3 regions of the Bradyrhizobium sp. 186 genome follow, and region 1 is predicted to be linked to each of the others. Evidence: predicted binding sites of a transcription regulator. Region 1 holds the regulator's gene; each other region holds the start of a gene.

Region 1 (5,793 bases):
AGGCCAAACCCGCTAAAAGGCGGGCGGCCGGACAGCCTCCTCGTTGAGGCTGTCCCGCGCGACAAAGCGGCCCGATGGCCCACCATCGAACGGCCTCAATGTGAACCAACTAGAGTGCCCATGAAGCTGATCCGCCCCCTCGCCGCGCTCGCTCTCCTCGTCGCCACCGCACTTCCGGCCCTTGCGGCCGATCCCGAATATCCGCCGGGGCTGCGCCTCGGCATGGTGCCGTTGATCGGCCTCAGCGCGGCAAAAACCTTTCCGGGATTCGAGAGCGAGGACGGCAATGTGAAGGTGCTGGTCACCGAGCTGCCGCCGGACGCCTATGGCGAGGTTGCCAATGCCTTCAAGGCCAACCCGGCCGGCACCGGTGGGGTCAAGCCGGACAAGGTCGAGACGCCCGCGGGCCTTGCCTATTTCACCACCGAGACCGGTAAGGCCGGCGATGCCACGGTGAGGCGCTATTCGATGATCGTGCAGGGCACCGGCTTCTCCGGCTATGTCGCGGTCCAGATCCCGGAGAATGCCACCAAGATCTACACCGACGAAGCGGTGCGGCAGATGTTCGCGAGCGCCGTGACGCGCAAGGAGGTGCCGGTCGAGGAGCAGCTTTCGCGGATGCCGTTCAAGGTCACCGACCTCGCCGACTTCAAGAACGTGCGCGCGCTTGCGCCCGGCACCAGCATCATCCTGGCCGACGGCGACGAGAGCACCGGCTTCGAGCCAAAACCGTTCATGATCCTCGGCCTGATCGGCGCGACCCCGCAGCAGGCCGACGACCGCGCCCGCTTCGCCCAGGAGGCGGCGCTCCAGATTCCCGGCGTGCGCGAGTCGCGCGTCACCATGTCCGAGCCGATCCGCATCAACGGCCAGCAGGGTTTTGAGACCCGGATCGACGGCGTCAGCGGCAAGGACAAGGTCGCAGTGACCGTGGTGCAGTGGATCCGCTTCAGCAGCGGCGGCGCCTCGCTACGCATCATCGCCAGCGCCCCGCGTGACCAGTGGACGACTGCCTTCACCCGCTTCCGCGCCGTGCGTGACGGTATCCAGCCGAAGGGGTAGCCGCATCAACAAGCGAGATGCGCTCCCTCCCCCGCTTGCGGGGGAGGGCTGGGGAGAGGGTGTCTCCACAATCAACACTCCCTAAGTGGAGAGAGCCCTCCCCCGGCGCCTTGCGCCGACCTCTCCCGCAGGCGGGAGAGGTGCATCGAGCACGCGGCGAGAGCCCAAGCGCTGGACAAATCCGGCCGCATTTTTTGGCTTCGGTTCGTACACGAACGGAACTAGTCTTCTCCTCCGTTGGGTTCATCCTGGAGGGAGGCGAACGATGCTGGATCGGCGACAAATCTTGGCGGCGCTTGGGACGACGGCGCTCGCGACGCTCGCTCCAACCGCGCTCTTTGCAGCCGCATCGATCAAGCCGGATGATTCATCCGCGCTGCTCGTGATCGACGTGCAAAACTGCTTCCTGCCCGGCGGCAGTCTCGCGGTGAAGGAAGGCGACCAGGTGGTGCCGGTCATCAACAAGTTGGCCAAGGCGTTCGCGAACGTGGTGATGACGCAGGACTGGCACACGCCCGGCCATGTCTCGTTCGCCTCGGTACATCCCGGCAAGAAGCCGTTCGAGACCGTCGACCTGCCCTATGGCAAGCAGGTGCTGTGGCCCGACCATTGCGTGCAAGGCACCGACGGCGCGGCGTTGTCGAAGGACCTTTCGATCGCGCACGCCGAGCTCATCATCCGCAAGGGCTTTCACAAGGACGTCGACAGCTACTCGGCCTTCCTCGAAGCCGACGGCAAGACTTCGACCGGTCTCGCCGGCTATCTGAAGGGGCGCAAGATCAAGCGCGTCTTCGTCGCAGGGCTCGCGACCGATTTCTGCGTCGCCTGGACCGCGCTCGACGCGCGCAAGGCGGGCTTCGAGGTCTATGTCGTGGAAGACGCCTGCCGCGGCATCGACACGCAGGGCTCGCTGGCCAAGGCCTGGGCCGATATGGCCAAGGCCGGGGTGAAGCGGATTCAGTCGGGCGATATCGCGGTGAGCGCGTAACGGAAGCGAGCCGTCATTCCGGGGCGATGCGAAGCATCGAACCCGGAAGCTCGAGTTTCCGGGTTCGGCTCTGCGAGCCGCCCCGGAACGACGCCTGAACCAACAGTGCGTAGAATGCGGCTTACACCGCGCCGTTCGGCTCGTTGTTGTTGGCGGCAGGTGCGGCCTTTGCGCCGCCCTTGGCGACACCAACGAGAGCCGGACGAAGCACGCGCTCGCCGATGGTGTAGCCGGCCTGCATGACCTGCACCACGGTGCCCGACGGCACCGACGGATCGGGCACTTCGAACATCGCCTGCTGGAAGTTCGGGTCGAACTTCTGGCCCTGCGGATCGAACTTCTTCACGCCGTGCTTTTCCAGCGCGTTGAGCAGCGAACGCTCGGTGAGCTCGACGCCCTCGATCAGCGATGTCAGGCCAGGATCGGCAGCGGCCCGCGCCTCGGCCGGAACCGCATCAAGCGCGCGCTGGAGATTGTCGGCGATGTCGAGCACGTCGCGGGCAAAGCCGGTGATGCCATAGAGCCTGGCGTCGGCGACCTCCTTGATGGTGCGCTTGCGCAGATTCTCCATCTCGGCCAGCGTCCGCAGCATGCGGTCACGCGCCTCGGAGACCTCCTGCTGCAACAATTCGACCGAACCGGGCTCGGGATCGTCGGGCATCACATACGGCTTTGACACCACGGGCTCGCCAGTCGTGTCTTCGGGTTGCCGGTCTCGATCGGTCATCGGCCCTCTTCTCAAACTCGTCTCAGGGATTTTTCTTGTCCGGATATCGTGCTTCGGACGCCGAAAATCAAGCGCCCGTGATCGAAACGCCGGTCAGCCGCCCAGAAGGCGACTGACGATGCGGGCGGCGTAGTCCACGGTGGGGATCACGCGGGCATAATTCAGCCGTGTCGGCCCGATCACGCCCAAAACGCCGACGATGCGGCCGGCGGCATCCCGATAGGGCGCGATAATGGTGGAGGAGCCCGACAGCGAGAACAGCTTGTTCTCGGAGCCGATGAAGATGCGCACCCCCTCGGCAGTCTCGGCGCGGCCGAGCAGGTCGATGACGCCGCGCTTGGTCTCGAGATCGTCGAACAGAAGGCGCACGCGCTCGAGATCCTCCAGCGCGTGCAGGTCTTCGAGCAGATTGGCGTGGCCGCGGACGATGAGCTGGCGATCTTCGTTCTCGCCGCCGGACCAGCTTGCGATCCCGGCCGAGATCACCTTCTGGGTCAGCTGATCGAGCTCGGCGCGCGCCTCTCCGAGCGCAGTCTCGAGCTCGAGCCGCGCCTCGGCCAGCGTTCGGCCGCGGATTCTCGCGTTGAGGAAATTGCCGGCCTCCGTCAGCGCCGAGGATGGAACCCCCGGCGGCAGCGTCAGCACCCGGTTTTCGACTTGGCCGTCCTCACCGACCAGGATCGCCAGCGCCTTCTCCGGTTCCAACCGGACAAACTCGATGTGTTTCAACCGCGCATTGGATTTCGGCGTCAGCACGACCGCGGCGGCCCGGGTCAGGCCGGAGAGCCGCGTCAACGCCTCCTCCAGAGCGGCCTCGACCGATTGCGCCTGGCCGACGGAGGTGAGCTGGCTCTGGATCGCCTGCCGTTCGGCGTCGTTGAGATCGCCGACCTGCATCAAGGCATCGACGAAGAAGCGTAGGCCGAGTTCCGTCGGCAGCCGGCCGGCGGAGGTGTGCGGGGCATAGATCAGGCCGAGCTGTTCCAGATCGGCCATGACATTGCGCACCGATGCCGGCGACAGCGGCATGGCGATCAGGCGCGAGATATTGCGCGAGCCGACCGGCTCACCGGTCGTGAGATAACTCTCGACGATTTGACGAAAGATATCGCGGGATCGCTCGTTGAGCTGGGCGAGGCCTGCGCGCGGCGCGATCAGATGGATCGGATCGTGATGGGCCACGGACGTTAACTCCTCTCGGATGCTTGTAATTTGTCTATCCGGGAGGCCGCTGACAAGCGTGGTTTTGCGATTGCCTGGGGACCGAAAAGTCAGACGTCCCCCTTGCCGCCTACCCTCACCCCACCTACAAGCACCGCGAACAGCCTATTCCCGTGAGTTTTGGAGGATTTCCCATGCGGCCAAGCCGCCGTGCGCCCGACGAATTGCGCCCCGTGACGCTGGAGCGCGGCGTGGTCAAATATGCGGAAGGCTCCTGCCTGGTGAAGTTCGGCGATACCCATGTGCTGGTCACCGCCACTTTGGAAGAGCGCCTGCCGCCGTGGCTGAAGGGCCAGGGCCGCGGCTGGGTCACCGCCGAATACGGCATGCTGCCGCGCGCCACGCTGGAACGCACCCGCCGCGAGGCCTCCGCTGGAAAACAGAGCGGCCGCACCGTGGAAATCCAGCGCCTGATCGGCCGCTCGCTTCGCACCATCGTCGATCTCGAAGCGCTCGGCGAGCGTCAGATCACGGTCGATTGCGACGTGATCCAGGCCGACGGCGGCACCCGTACGGCCTCGATCACGGGCGCCTGGGTCGCGCTCGCTGATTGCATCAGCTGGATGAAGGCGCGCAACATGATCAAGGCCAATGTGATGCGCGACAACGTCGCCGCGATCTCCTGCGGCATCTACAACGGCACGCCGGTGCTCGATCTCGACTATGCCGAGGATTCGGAAGCCCAGACCGACGCCAATTTCGTCATGACCGGCGACGGCCGCATCATCGAGGTGCAGGGAACCGCGGAGCGCGAGCCGTTCACGCAGGACGAGTTCCTGGCGCTGATGGCGCTGGCACGCAAGGGCGTCGCGCGTCTCGTGGACTTGCAGAAACTTGCGGTGGCATAGTCAATAAGCCATGCACCGCCGAATCACCGGAAAGCTCGTCATCGCGACCCACAATCCCGGCAAGCTCGCCGAGATGAAGGAGCTGCTCGCGCCTCACGGCATCGAGGCGGTGTCGGCCGGCGAGCTCGGCCTGCCCGAACCGGAAGAGACCGGCCACGATTTCCGCAGCAACGCCGCGATCAAGGCGAGCGCGGCGGCGCAGGCGACTAAGCTTCCTTCCTTCGCCGATGATTCCGGCATCGTGGTCGACGCGCTCGACGGCGCGCCCGGCATCCACAGCGCACGCTGGGCGGGTCCGTCCAAGGATTTCACCGCGGCGATGACGCGGATCGAGCGCCTGTTGCGGGAGCGCGGCGCCACCACACCGGACAAGCGCACCGCGCATTTCGTCTCCGCGCTCTGCGTCGCCTGGCCCGACCATCATCTCGAAGAAGTCGAGGCGCGCGTCGACGGCACGCTGGTCTGGCCGCCGCGCGGCACGGCCGGCTTCGGCTACGACCCGATGTTTTTGCCCGACGGCCACACACGTACGTTCGGCGAGATGACCAGCATCGAGAAGCACGGCCTGCCGCCGTTGGGCCTCGGACTCTCGCACCGTGCCCGCGCCTTCGTGAAACTGGCGGAGATCTGCCTTGAGCCGCGCTAACGAAGCTTTCGGCGTCTACGTGCACTGGCCGTTCTGCCTGTCGAAGTGCCCCTATTGCGACTTCAACAGTCACGTCCGCCACGCCCCGATCGACGAGGCGCGCTTTGCCTCTGCCTTTACGCGCGAGATCGAAACGACTGCGCAGCGCGCGCCGGGCCGCGAGGTCACCTCGATCTTCCTCGGCGGCGGCACACCGTCTTTGATGCAGCCTGCGACCGTCGGCGCGGTTCTCGATGCCATCGGCAAGCACTGGAAGGTCGCCGGCGACGTCGAGGTCACGCTCGAGGCGAATCCGACCAGC
Region 2 (5,793 bases), 3.6 Mb from region 1:
AGACCATCTGGAAGTCGACGGCGTGAAAGTGCAGTTTTGACACTTCGTCCGGATTACAGGGACCCTGCAGCCGGATCACATGCGCTCGAGCCAGCCCGTGGCTCGCATCGGCGATGCCGAGATCGCGATATTTCGCGTAGGCACGCAGGCCATCGGCTTTGAAGTCTTCCTCGCGGTGATGGCTGATCGCGATGCGCTGCTTGGGCCGCACAGCTTTCTTGGCAGATGATCTGGCCGATGCCGAGCGGGCCTTCGACTTCACCGCCTTGCGTGCCGAGGATCGCGCCGCGGCTTTGCTGCCGCTCCTCTTCTTCACGGCGGCTTGCGCCGCGTTGCGCGATTTCACCTTCTTGGCCATGGCTGCCTCCCGTTGTTGTTATGGGGAGAGGCTATCACACATTGGGAAATCGTAGGGTGGGCAAAGCGGAGAGGCTGGGCAAGTATCCAATGCATCTTCAATGCTGTAGAAAATTATCCGTTGTTGTACGAGGAGGCAGTCAGGAAATTCCATCAAAGTCGCCTTGGGCCCACGCGATAAGAACGATGTTCTACGACGCGGCCGCCGCAATGAATACTTGCCCAGCCTCTCCGCTTTGCCCACCCGAAGCCTCGTCTCAATGCAGCCTGAACACGCCATCCACTGCGCGCAGCTCGGCCGGCTTGATCAGCTTCGAATGCGCCACCGTCACTGAGAACAGGGGGCCGTCGAGCTTTTCCTCCCAGAACGCGAGGAAATCCTTCAGCACCGGAAATTTCGGGAACATGTCGTAGTTCTGCCAGATGTAGGTCTGGAGCAGCGAAGGATGATCCGGCATTCGGTAGAGAATTTGCGCCGTCGTCAGCCCGTAACCCAGCACCTGCTTCCGGAAGTCGTCGGAAACAACCCCAACCCGCGAGACCATGCCAACCTCCTGTGCAGGAGCGCATATTCAAGGGGTGGCTTTCCGGTACGCCCTACGAGCCACCCGGTGGAGATGCGCTCACATGAGAGAAATGTGACGCAAACTGACAATGCATCTCAAGCCCAAAAGTTTAACAAGCTGTTGAAATTCAATGCGTTAGCAGCAGATGCGGCACGGTGCTAATACGGTCCCCAAGGCCGGTTAACGATGGTAAAGAATTCTGGCAGGCAGCGCTTCTGAGTGCTTATTTTTCTGCTAGAAGCCCTTGCTCCCGCAAAAATCCTGGCCTATTTGATCTTCACCCGCATTGGCACTCGCGGGCATCGACTGCTAACACCCTGAAAACATCAATCCGAGCAAACGCTTAGGAGGACTGCATGAAATTCCGTCCGCTTCACGACCGCGTCGTGGTCAAGCGCATCGACGCAGAAGAGAAGACCGCTGGCGGCATTATCATTCCCGACACCGTCAAGGAAAAGCCCTCGCAGGGCGAAATCGTCGCTGTCGGCCCCGGTGGCCGCGACGAAGCCGGCAAGCTGATCCCGATCGACCTGAAGGTCGGCGACCGCGTGCTGTTCGGCAAGTGGTCCGGCACCGAGGTCAAGATCGACAATGAAGATCTGCTGATCATGAAGGAAAGCGACGTGATGGGCGTCCTCGACGTCCCCGCTTCCAAGAAGAAGGCGGCCTAAGAGCCCCCTCTCTCCACCAGCTAAACACCTAAGGAAAAATCCAGATGGCAGCTAAAGAAGTCAAATTCGGCGTCGATGCACGCGACAAGATGCTGCGTGGCGTCGACATCCTCGCCAACGCCGTCAAGGTGACGCTCGGCCCCAAGGGCCGCAACGTCGTCCTCGACAAGTCGTTCGGCGCTCCCCGCATCACCAAGGACGGCGTCACCGTCGCCAAGGAGATCGAGCTCGACGACAAGTTCGAGAACATGGGCGCCCAGATGGTGCGCGAAGTCGCCTCCAAGTCCGCCGATGCGGCCGGCGACGGCACCACCACCGCAACCGTGCTCGCGGCCGCGATCGTCCGTGAAGGCGCCAAGTCGGTTGCCGCCGGCATGAACCCGATGGACCTGAAGCGTGGTATCGACCTGGCCGTGGAAGCCGTGGTCGCCGACCTCGTCAAGAACTCCAAGAAGGTCACCTCGAACGACGAGATCGCCCAGGTCGGCACCATCTCGGCCAACGGCGACGCCGAGATCGGCAAGTTCCTCTCCGACGCCATGAAGAAGGTCGGCAACGAGGGTGTCATCACCGTCGAGGAAGCCAAGTCGCTCGAGACCGAGCTCGACGTTGTCGAGGGCATGCAGTTCGACCGCGGCTACATCTCGCCCTACTTCGTCACCAACGCCGACAAGATGCGCGTTGAGATGGACGACGCCTACATCCTCATCAACGAGAAGAAGCTCTCCTCGCTGAACGAGCTGCTGCCGCTGCTCGAGGCCGTGGTGCAGACCGGCAAGCCGCTGATCATCGTCGCCGAGGACGTCGAAGGTGAAGCCCTCGCGACCCTCGTCGTCAACCGTCTGCGCGGTGGTCTGAAGGTCGCGGCCGTCAAGGCTCCGGGCTTCGGCGATCGCCGCAAGGCCATGCTGCAGGACATCGCGATCCTGACCGGCGGCCAGGCGATCTCGGAAGATCTCGGCATCAAGCTCGAGAACGTCACGCTCAACATGCTCGGTCGCGCCAAGAAGGTGATGATCGACAAGGAGAACACCACGATCGTCAACGGCGCCGGCAAGAAGGCCGACATCGAGGCGCGCGTGGCCCAGATCAAGGCGCAGATCGAGGAGACCACCTCGGACTACGACCGTGAGAAGCTCCAGGAGCGTTTGGCCAAGCTCGCAGGCGGCGTCGCGGTGATCCGCGTCGGCGGTGCGACCGAGGTCGAGGTGAAGGAGCGCAAGGATCGCGTTGATGACGCGATGCATGCGACCCGCGCAGCGGTCGAGGAAGGCATCGTCCCGGGCGGCGGCGTCGCCCTGCTCCGTGCCTCCGAGCAGCTCAAGGGTCTGCGCACCAAGAACGACGACCAGAAGACCGGCGTCGAGATCGTGCGCAAGGCGCTCTCCGCGCCCGCTCGCCAGATCGCGATCAACGCCGGTGAAGACGGCTCGGTGATCGTCGGCAAGATCCTGGAGAACAAGACGTATGCTTACGGCTTCGACTCCCAGACCGGCGAGTACGTCAACCTGGTCACCAAGGGCATCATCGACCCGACCAAGGTGGTCCGCACCGCGATCCAGAACGCAGCCTCGGTTGCGGCTCTGCTGATCACCACGGAAGCCATGGTCGCCGAGCTGCCCAAGAAGGGCGGCGCCGGTCCGGCAATGCCCCCGGGCGGCGGCATGGGCGGCATGGACTTCTAAGTCCAGCCACCTCCGGCGAAGCCAAGAAATGCGAAACCCCGGCAGCGATGCCGGGGTTTTTGTTTTTTAGGGTCCCAATCTCTCCACTCGTCATTCCGGGGCGCCCCCCTTGGGCGCGAGCTATGATGCGCAATTGCGCATCATAGCTCGGCGTTTTGCGCCGCCCCGGAATGACGAGCGGGGCCTCACCACACCTTGCCCAGCCGCTCCATGCGCGGCTCGCCGTTGGCGTTGAGCGACCAGAATATCCGCGTCGTCACACGGCCGACGAGATTGTCCATCGGCACAAAGCCCATCGCACTCATCGCGCGGCTGTCGGTGGAGTTGTCGCGGTTGTCGCCGAGCACGAAGAAATGGCCCGGGGGCACCGTGTAGACATTGGTGTTGTCGTAATAGCCGTTGTTGATGCAGTCGTAGGTCAGGTAGCTGGCGCCGTTCGGCAGCGTCTCGCGCCAGCGCTTGATTTTTGCACCGGCCTCTAACCCGCAGGCGGACCCGCCGCCGGCCAGATCCCGAAGCGCTGTGCGGGTGACCGGCTTGTCGTTGAGGACGAGTTGCCCCTCCCGCACCTGGATGCGATCGCCGGGCAGACCGACCACGCGCTTGACGTAGTCGACCGAGGTGTCCTTCGGGTTGCGAAACACGACGACGTCGCCGTAGTCGGGCTCCGCGGCGAAGAAGCGGCCCGAGATCCAGGACGGTGCAAAGGGAAACGAATAGCGGTCGTAGCCATAGGCATATTTCGCGGCCAGGACGTAGTCGCCGACCATCAGCGTCGGCTGCATCGAACCGGAGGGGATGTTGAAGGGCTGATACAGGAAGATGCGAAACAGGAACGGTGGCGACCACAGCACCGGGATCAGCAGGATCAGGATGACGATCGCCTTCCATTCCCGGGATTTGGCCTGCGGCCGGATGGTTTCCTGAAGAGTGGTCATGCGCATGCCCCGCCCAAGACTGAGGTTGTCGCGAGATTACGCAACCTGTGGGCGCGCGCAATCCCCGTGCTTGCCAGACTTGGTCGTTCTGTTCTCGGACCGTGTTCAACAGGGCCGGCACAAGCCATCAGCCACGTGACAAATCCCTGAAGCAGTGGCGCACCCATTCGATCGTCAACCGCGTCGCGGGATCGCGCTTGAGATGGTTCTGCACGAGCAGCCAGACGTCGCGGCGCTTCGGAAGCAAGGTCGCGCGCAGGCTGCGGTCGGCCAGCAGCGATCCGCAATTGTGTTCGGGCAGCACGCCGACGGCCTGATGCGACCTGATCATCGTGCTGATGACGCGGACATTGTCGGTGATGCAGCGCGCGGCCTGCAGCCGCTTTGCGCGCAGGAACTGCTGCTCCGGGATGGCGTCGAGCTCGTCCGGATAGGCGCAGACGATCGATGTGGCATCGGCGGCCTCGGCCGGCTCGAAGAAATACAGCCGCACCTCCGCGAGCTTCGAGATCGTGAAGTCGCCCTTGTCCGGCTTGCGCAGCCGGATGGCGAGGTCGGCCTGCCAGCGCGAGAACTTGACGTTTTCGCTCGAGGTCAGGAATTGCAGCGTCAGGCCCGGATTGTCGCCCAGGAATTTTGCGGCGCGCGGCGCCAGCAGCTCCTCCGCGACCGAACTGGTCGAGGCGATGCGCAGCCGGCCGACCGGACCCGGCTGGCTCTCACGCAGACGATCGATCGCCGCGACATGCGCCGCCATTGCGCCGACATGCTCGAGCACCGCCTCGCAATGCCGCGTCGGGCGGCGCAGCCCGTCCGCGGCCTCGAACAGCGGCACGCCGAGATCGCGCTGGATGCGCGCCAGCCGGCGGCCGACGGTGGTCTCGTCGATGCGCAGCCGCGCGCTGGCGCCGGCATAGGTGCCCTCGTCCCGCACGGCCGCGATAATGCGCAGATCGTCCCAGTTCATCGCAGCGAGCCTAGCAGGCACCGCCGACGCCTGCAAATTCGCAGCCATCTGCTGCAATAGTCCTGCACAATGGCAGGCCGCCGCCGCGCTAGTGTCGGACCATCCGATATTCTCGAAAGGCCTGACCGGGATGACCGCTCCAAAGACCCTGCTCGAACTCGCCGGCGCCGACCTCAATCCACCGAAGCTTGGGGAATCCTGTCTCGTGCTGATCGACATCCAGAACGAATACCGCACAGGCCCGCTGGCGCTGCCGGATGCCGAGACCGCGATTGCCGCGGCTGCCCGCCTGCTCGCACGGGCCCGGCAGAGCGGCGCTGCGATCATCCATGTCGCGCACAAGGGCCGCGCCGGCGGCCTGTTCGACCGCGAGGCCGAGCGCGGCGCGATCGTTGCGAGCCTGGCGCCGCTCGCGACCGAGACCGTGATCGAGAAGGCGCTGCCGAACGCCTTCGCCGGAACCGACCTGCAAGCCCGGATCGCTACGACCGGACGCAAGGACATCGTGCTGGCGGGCTTCATGACCCACATGTGCGTCAGCTCGACCGCGCGCGCCGCGCTCGACCTCGGCTTGCGCACCACGATAGCGGCCGATGCCTGCGCTACGCG
Region 3 (5,793 bases), 2.5 Mb from region 1:
CGCCACAAGCCGCTGCCGAATAGACACGACCGTACGGCACTATCATGGTGAAAATCATGCTATGCCTAAAGCCCGCTGGCTGATGGAGCCGACGATGCCTTTGAAAAAGGACTTTTCTGATCTGCGCCTGTCGTTCGAGCCGCTGACGCTCTACCAGAAATTCGAGCAAGTCTGCGTCCTGATGCTGACCACGCTGATCGCCATCATCATTGCCCTCGCGCTGTGGAATCTGACGCTGAAAATCCTGCTCAGCATCTGGGCAACCAATTTCGATCCGACCGATTATGGTGTGTTCCAGACGGTGTTTGGCATGATCTTTACCGTCATCATTGCACTCGAGTTCAAGCGCTCCCTGCTGGTGGTGGCGGAGCGGCGCCACAGTGTTGTGCAAGTACGCTCTGTCATCCTGATTGCGTTGCTGGCGGTGGTACGCAAATTGATCATTCTCGATCTGTCGAGCACGGATGCCTTCCATCTGCTGGCGCTCGCCGCAGCCATCCTCGCGCTGGGCGCCGTCTATTGGCTGGTGCGCGACCAAGGGCAGCCGCGCGAAATCATCGCGGCGGGAGACGGATGAGGTTGCATTGCAAGGCGGTCGCTACAAAAGCTGACAAAACGAGTTCAAATTCAAAGTTCCTAGCCCGACGCGAGGAAACAGGTTGCCAGCAAACCGACCTGCACTTCTGTTGTTGTGCCATCACGACATTTGCCGCAGTACAGCGACATGTCCGGAGTTGGGGATAGAGCAGAAGCGGCCGGCATACGGCCAAAGTGATGCGATTGACCCTAGCTGTGTAAAAACGCGAAAGATCGAAATGAGCGGGAGCGCTCTCGTTGCATTAACGATCAGTTACTCGCGCTGCGTACCGGGGGCGGACTTTCCGTTTTGGCCTGTATGCGAAGTCCAGACCGGCTCACAGGTGGTCTGGTTGTAGGGGCAGATTTGATGCGGCTCGCCCAGCGCGCGACCGCCGCGATTGGACTCTTAGCGGAGGCGCGTCGTCCTTGTAAGGTTCTGATTGGCAATCTGTTTCTATTGGGCGGCGTGCGTCGGCCAGGAAGCTGCTATCGCTGTTTCGGGGAATGGAGGCTCCTCAGGATGATTCGGGGCGGTGTCCCCTCGAACTCGGCCGCCTGATATTTGTCGGCGGCGCGGGCTTCGACGCGCTCGCGCAATACGGTGCGCCAGTGGATCCCGGCTGACCGCCAGGAAATCAGAAAAGGCTCGGCATCGCTGCCGAGCCTTCTTCTTGTTGAGCTCTGAAGGTCGGACTTAGAAGTCCATACCCCCCATGCCACCCATGCCGCCGCCGCCCGGAGGCATGCCGCCCGCACCGGTGTTCTTCTTCGGCACTTCGGCCACCATAGCTTCGGTGGTGATCAGGAGCGCTGCGACGGACGCCGCGTTCTGGATCGCCACTCGAACCACCTTGGTCGGATCGATGATGCCCTTGGAAACCAGGTTGCCGTATTCGCCGGTCTGGGAGTCGAAGCCGTACGAGTACTGATCCTTTTCGAGGATCTTGCCGACGATGACCGAACCGTCCTCGCCCGCGTTGATTGCGATCTGGCGGGCCGGGTAAGACAACGCCTTGCGCACGATCTCGACCCCGGTCTTCTGGTCGTCATTTTTGGTGCGAATCCCCTTGAGGTGCTCGGAGGCACGCAGCAGCGCAACGCCGCCGCCCGGCAGGATGCCTTCCTCGACGGCCGCACGGGTCGCATGCATCGCATCGTCCACGCGATCCTTGCGCTCCCTGACCTCGACCTCGGTCGCGCCGCCGACGCGGATCACCGCGACGCCGCCCGCGAGCTTGGCGAGACGCTCCTGCAGCTTCTCACGGTCGTAGTCCGAGGTGGTCTCCTCGATCTGCGCCTTGATTTGCGCCACGCGCGCCTCGATGTCGGCCTTCTTGCCGGCGCCGCTGACGATTGTGGTGTTCTCCTTGTCGATCATCACCTTTTTGGCGCGACCGAGCATGTTGAGCGTGACGTTCTCGAGCTTGATGCCGAGATCTTCCGAGATGGCCTGGCCGCCGGTCAAGATCGCGATGTCCTGGAGCATGGCCTTGCGGCGATCGCCGAAGCCCGGAGCCTTGACGGCCGCGACCTTCAGGCCGCCACGGAGGCGGTTGACCACGAGGGTGGCGAGCGCTTCGCCTTCGACGTCTTCGGCAATAATCACAAGCGGCTTGCCGCTCTGCACCACCGCTTCTAACAAGGGAAGCAGTTCATTCAACTGAGATAGCTTTTTCTCATTAATCAGGACGTAGGCATCATCCATTTCAACGCGCATCTTATCGGCGTTGGTGACGAAGTAGGGCGAGATATAGCCGCGGTCGAACTGCATGCCCTCGACAACTTCGAGTTCGGTCTCGAGCGACTTGGCTTCCTCAACGGTGATGACACCCTCGTTGCCGACCTTCTTCATGGCGTCGGAGATGAACTTGCCGATCTCCGCATCGCCGTTGGCCGAAATTGTGCCGACCTGAGCGATCTCCTCGTTCGAGGTGACCTTCTTGGAGTTCTTGACGAGGTCGGCAACCACGGCTTCCACAGCCATGTCGATACCGCGCTTCAGATCCATCGGGTTCATGCCGGCGGCAACCGACTTGGCGCCTTCACGGACGATCGCAGCGGCGAGCACGGTCGCGGTGGTGGTGCCGTCGCCGGCCGCGTCGGCGGACTTGGAGGCGACTTCGCGCACCATCTGGGCGCCCATGTTCTCGAACTTGTCGTCGAGCTCGATCTCCTTGGCGACGGTGACGCCGTCCTTGGTGATGCGGGGAGCGCCGAACGACTTGTCGAGGACGACGTTGCGGCCCTTTGGGCCGAGCGTCACTTTCACCGCATTGTGGAGGATGTCGACACCGCGGAGCATGCGGTCGCGAGCGTCTACGCCGAATTTGACTTCTTTGGCTGACATATTGGTTTCCCTGAATTGACTTGTTCTCATCTCACCCTTGGCGAGGCGCCCGGCAGGCGCTCTTCAGGGGTGAGCGGTGCGAGCGGTGGATCAGGCGGCCTTCTTCTTGGAAGCCACGTCGGTGAGAACGCCCATGATGTCGCTCTCCTTCATGATCAGCAGCTCCTGGCCGTCGATCTTGACCTCGGTGCCCGACCACTTGCCGAACAGCACGCGGTCGCCGACGTGGACGTCTATCGGGATCAGCTTGCCGCTCTCGTCGCGGCCGCCCGGGCCGACAGCGATGACTTCACCCTGGGAGGGCTTTTCCTTGGCCGTGTCGGGAATGATGATGCCGCCAGCCGTCTTCTCTTCTGCGTCGATACGCTTGACCACGAGGCGGTCGTGAAGTGGACGGAATTTCATGCTCTCCTCCTATTTGCTAGTCGCTTTTATCTTGGATGAAATAGCAGTCAAAGCTAGCGAGTGCTACGTCGTACTGCTCAGGGCGACCTCGGTCTTGGCCCGGTATGTTCCTCGCCGTGAAGGTGCCGTAGGGCAGTGGGGGCAATTAGCCCGATATTTGGAATGGGAACACAGGTTGTATCCCAATAGGTCATTTTGACTGTCAGGAACGTTACCCCGCAGGGGTATTGATCCCCTACGAATGATCTGCGGTAGACCCAATCAAGCCTTAGGTGTCAAATGACTAAGCGTAATCCGACAAACAAGGCAAAGCACCGAGCCATCGCGGTATTGGGTGTCTGAGACATGGCGTGCTCCTTGTCTGTGGCGCCCCTTGCCAGCTTCGCTTGCTGGCGGGGCAGGAGCACGGACCATCCCATTAGCGGATGTCCTTCCCGCAGCGAGCGCACACGTTTACCGCCTAAGCAGTCTGAAAATGGATCAGTTCTGCTGACGCTCCTTCGCTGGCTCGACTGCGCGCCGCAACACAGCTCAGCTCAGTGTTGAATTTCTATTTTCTTGCCCCGGTGTTCCTCAAGGCATAGCCTGCTCTGCTTGCACTTAGTTCTCTGCGCCACCTAAACGGGAGGGAACGATGGCCATTTTTCACGCAAACGTCGCATTGTTTTCAGTCGCGGCAGTTCTGACAGAGCTATCGCCAATTTTTGGTGACGGCCGGAGCCGGTCAGGCGGCGGCGGTTGCGGGCTGACGGTCGGTCGGCTTGGCGATGACCTCGATCCCGTTGTTGAATGTCACACCGAGAACGAGTTTTGGCAACTGGTTGTGGCCATCGAGACGACGCCAATTTTTCTGGGCGCCCTCGACCAGTTTGAAGACCATCGCGAGCGCGGTCTTGTTGGATAGACAGCCCTTCGATCGGATCGTGCGATGACGCACGGTGGCGAAGGTGCTTTCGATGGGGTTGGTCGTGCGCAGGTGTTTCCAATGCTCTGCCGGGAAGTCGTAGAAAGCCAGCAGCGTGTCTCGATCCTTGCGCAGGCAATCGGCGGCCTTCTCGTATTTCAGCGCGTAGCTCTCGATGAAGGCGTCGAACGCCAGCTCGGCTGTGGCCTTGGTTTCGGCCATCCATATCTCCTGCAACGCGCGTTTGGCTTTCGGCTGCTGGCTCTTCGGCAGCTTGGCAAGTACGTTGGCGGTCTTGTGCACCCAGCAGCGCTGCTCGCGCGTTTTCGGCCAGACCTCACCGGCCGCCTTCCAGAACCCGAGTGCGCCATCGGCGATGACGAGCTGCGGGGGCACGTCGAGCCCGCGCCGCTTCAGGTCGAGCAGCAGATCGCGCCAGTCGTGCGCGCTCTCACGGGCGCCATCGGTGAAGCCGACCAGTTCCTTGCGGCCCTCCGGCGTCGCGCCGATCAGCACGAGGATGCACTGCTTTTCGTCTTCGAGGCGGGCTTCGAGATGGATGCCATCAGCCCAGATGTAGACGTAGCGCTTGGCCGACAGATCGCGCTTCTGCCACGCGCCGTGCTCGTCGAGCCAGCCGTCCTTCAGTCGGCCGATGGCGGATGCCGACAACCCGGCAGCATCCTTGCCAAGCAGCGCCGCCAGCGCTTCGGAGAAGTCGCCAGTCGAAATACCCTTCAGATATAGGATCGGCAACAGCGTTTTGATCGACTTCGAGCGGCGCATGTAGGGCGACAGGATCGACGGCGAGAACCGGATGCGGCCAGGATCGGCAGCGGCCACCTCACGATCGCGTACACGTGGCTGGCGGACGGCGACCGGACCGATGCCGGTCATCACCTCGCGCTCCGGCAGGTGACCGTGGCGGACGACGCGCTGGTGGCCGTCCCGGGTCTTCAAATCGGCATGCTGGCCGAGAAAGTCCGCGACCTCAGCCTCGACCGCTTTGGCGAGAAGGGCACGTGCCCCGTTGCGCAAGACTTCTGTGAGTTGATCGTCGAAGATTCCTGGCTGAATCAGTTGGATGACGTTATCGTTGGACACGGCATATCGCTCCTTCGGTGGAGAAGTGGAGGCGTCAAGCACCCCCACGATATGCCGCCTTCCCGATTCCCGCCGTCACCAACTTTCGGCGACAGCTCTGACCGGCACTTCACCCCGCGCAAGCGTCAGCGACACCAATGTTTGGCAATTAGCCGTCTTGCCGAGAGACGAGGCATATTATGGAGCAACACCAACCGAACGATCGCCCTTCTTCGGCATCGCCGTGTCGTCGATGACCAGCACCACATCTTTGCCGCCGACCAGGCGATCGGCCTGAACGAGCAATTCCGCCTCCAATGGCGCCGCATCCCAGAGGCCATCAGCGATGAAATGGTGCAACTGGTCATACTCGCCCGGTGCCAGCCGCTCCGCCATTGGCTGGACGCTCTTGCGATCGCCCGGTCCAATCAATCCCGAGATATAAAGCGGACACATCCGCCGCCGCGCCTTGTGC

The links. Region 1 encodes HrcA, which represses chaperone genes, less so after heat shock. Its sites were predicted from a motif close to GTTAGCACTCNCNNNNNGNGAGTGCTAAC; they were not measured.
Region 2: IVB18_RS32955 (co-chaperone GroES) is a predicted target of HrcA. The motif match lies at 1,209-1,237, and genes of this name have one in related genera.
Region 3: IVB18_RS11320 (co-chaperone GroES) is a predicted target of HrcA. The motif match lies at 3,371-3,399, and genes of this name have one in related genera.

What each region holds. Positions count from the first base shown of each region.
Region 1 covers NZ_CP082164.1:10,367,981-10,373,773, forward strand. Annotated here, with positions in the region: gene IVB18_RS49555 (hypothetical protein) at 121-1,062, shown strand; gene pncA (bifunctional nicotinamidase/pyrazinamidase) at 1,328-2,050, shown strand; gene grpE (nucleotide exchange factor GrpE) at 2,172-2,777, opposite strand; gene hrcA (heat-inducible transcriptional repressor HrcA) at 2,871-3,959, opposite strand; gene rph (ribonuclease PH) at 4,133-4,846, shown strand; gene rdgB (RdgB/HAM1 family non-canonical purine NTP pyrophosphatase) at 4,857-5,492, shown strand; gene hemW (radical SAM family heme chaperone HemW) at 5,479-5,793, shown strand, end outside.
Region 2 covers NZ_CP082164.1:6,814,442-6,820,234, forward strand. Annotated here, with positions in the region: gene IVB18_RS32945 (cupin domain-containing protein) at 1-358, opposite strand, end outside; gene IVB18_RS32950 (usg protein) at 615-902, opposite strand; gene IVB18_RS32955 (co-chaperone GroES) at 1,280-1,594, shown strand; gene groL (chaperonin GroEL) at 1,639-3,279, shown strand; gene lepB (signal peptidase I) at 3,465-4,217, opposite strand; gene IVB18_RS32970 (LysR family transcriptional regulator) at 4,345-5,184, opposite strand; gene IVB18_RS32975 (cysteine hydrolase family protein) at 5,315-5,793, shown strand, end outside.
Region 3 covers NZ_CP082164.1:2,433,080-2,438,872, forward strand. Annotated here, with positions in the region: gene ftsH (ATP-dependent zinc metalloprotease FtsH) at 1-23, shown strand, start outside; gene IVB18_RS11310 (phosphate-starvation-inducible PsiE family protein) at 83-577, shown strand; gene groL (chaperonin GroEL) at 1,274-2,926, opposite strand; gene IVB18_RS11320 (co-chaperone GroES) at 3,017-3,331, opposite strand; gene IVB18_RS11325 (IS256 family transposase) at 4,056-5,339, opposite strand; partial or broken gene IVB18_RS11330 (transposase) at 5,439-5,793, opposite strand, start outside.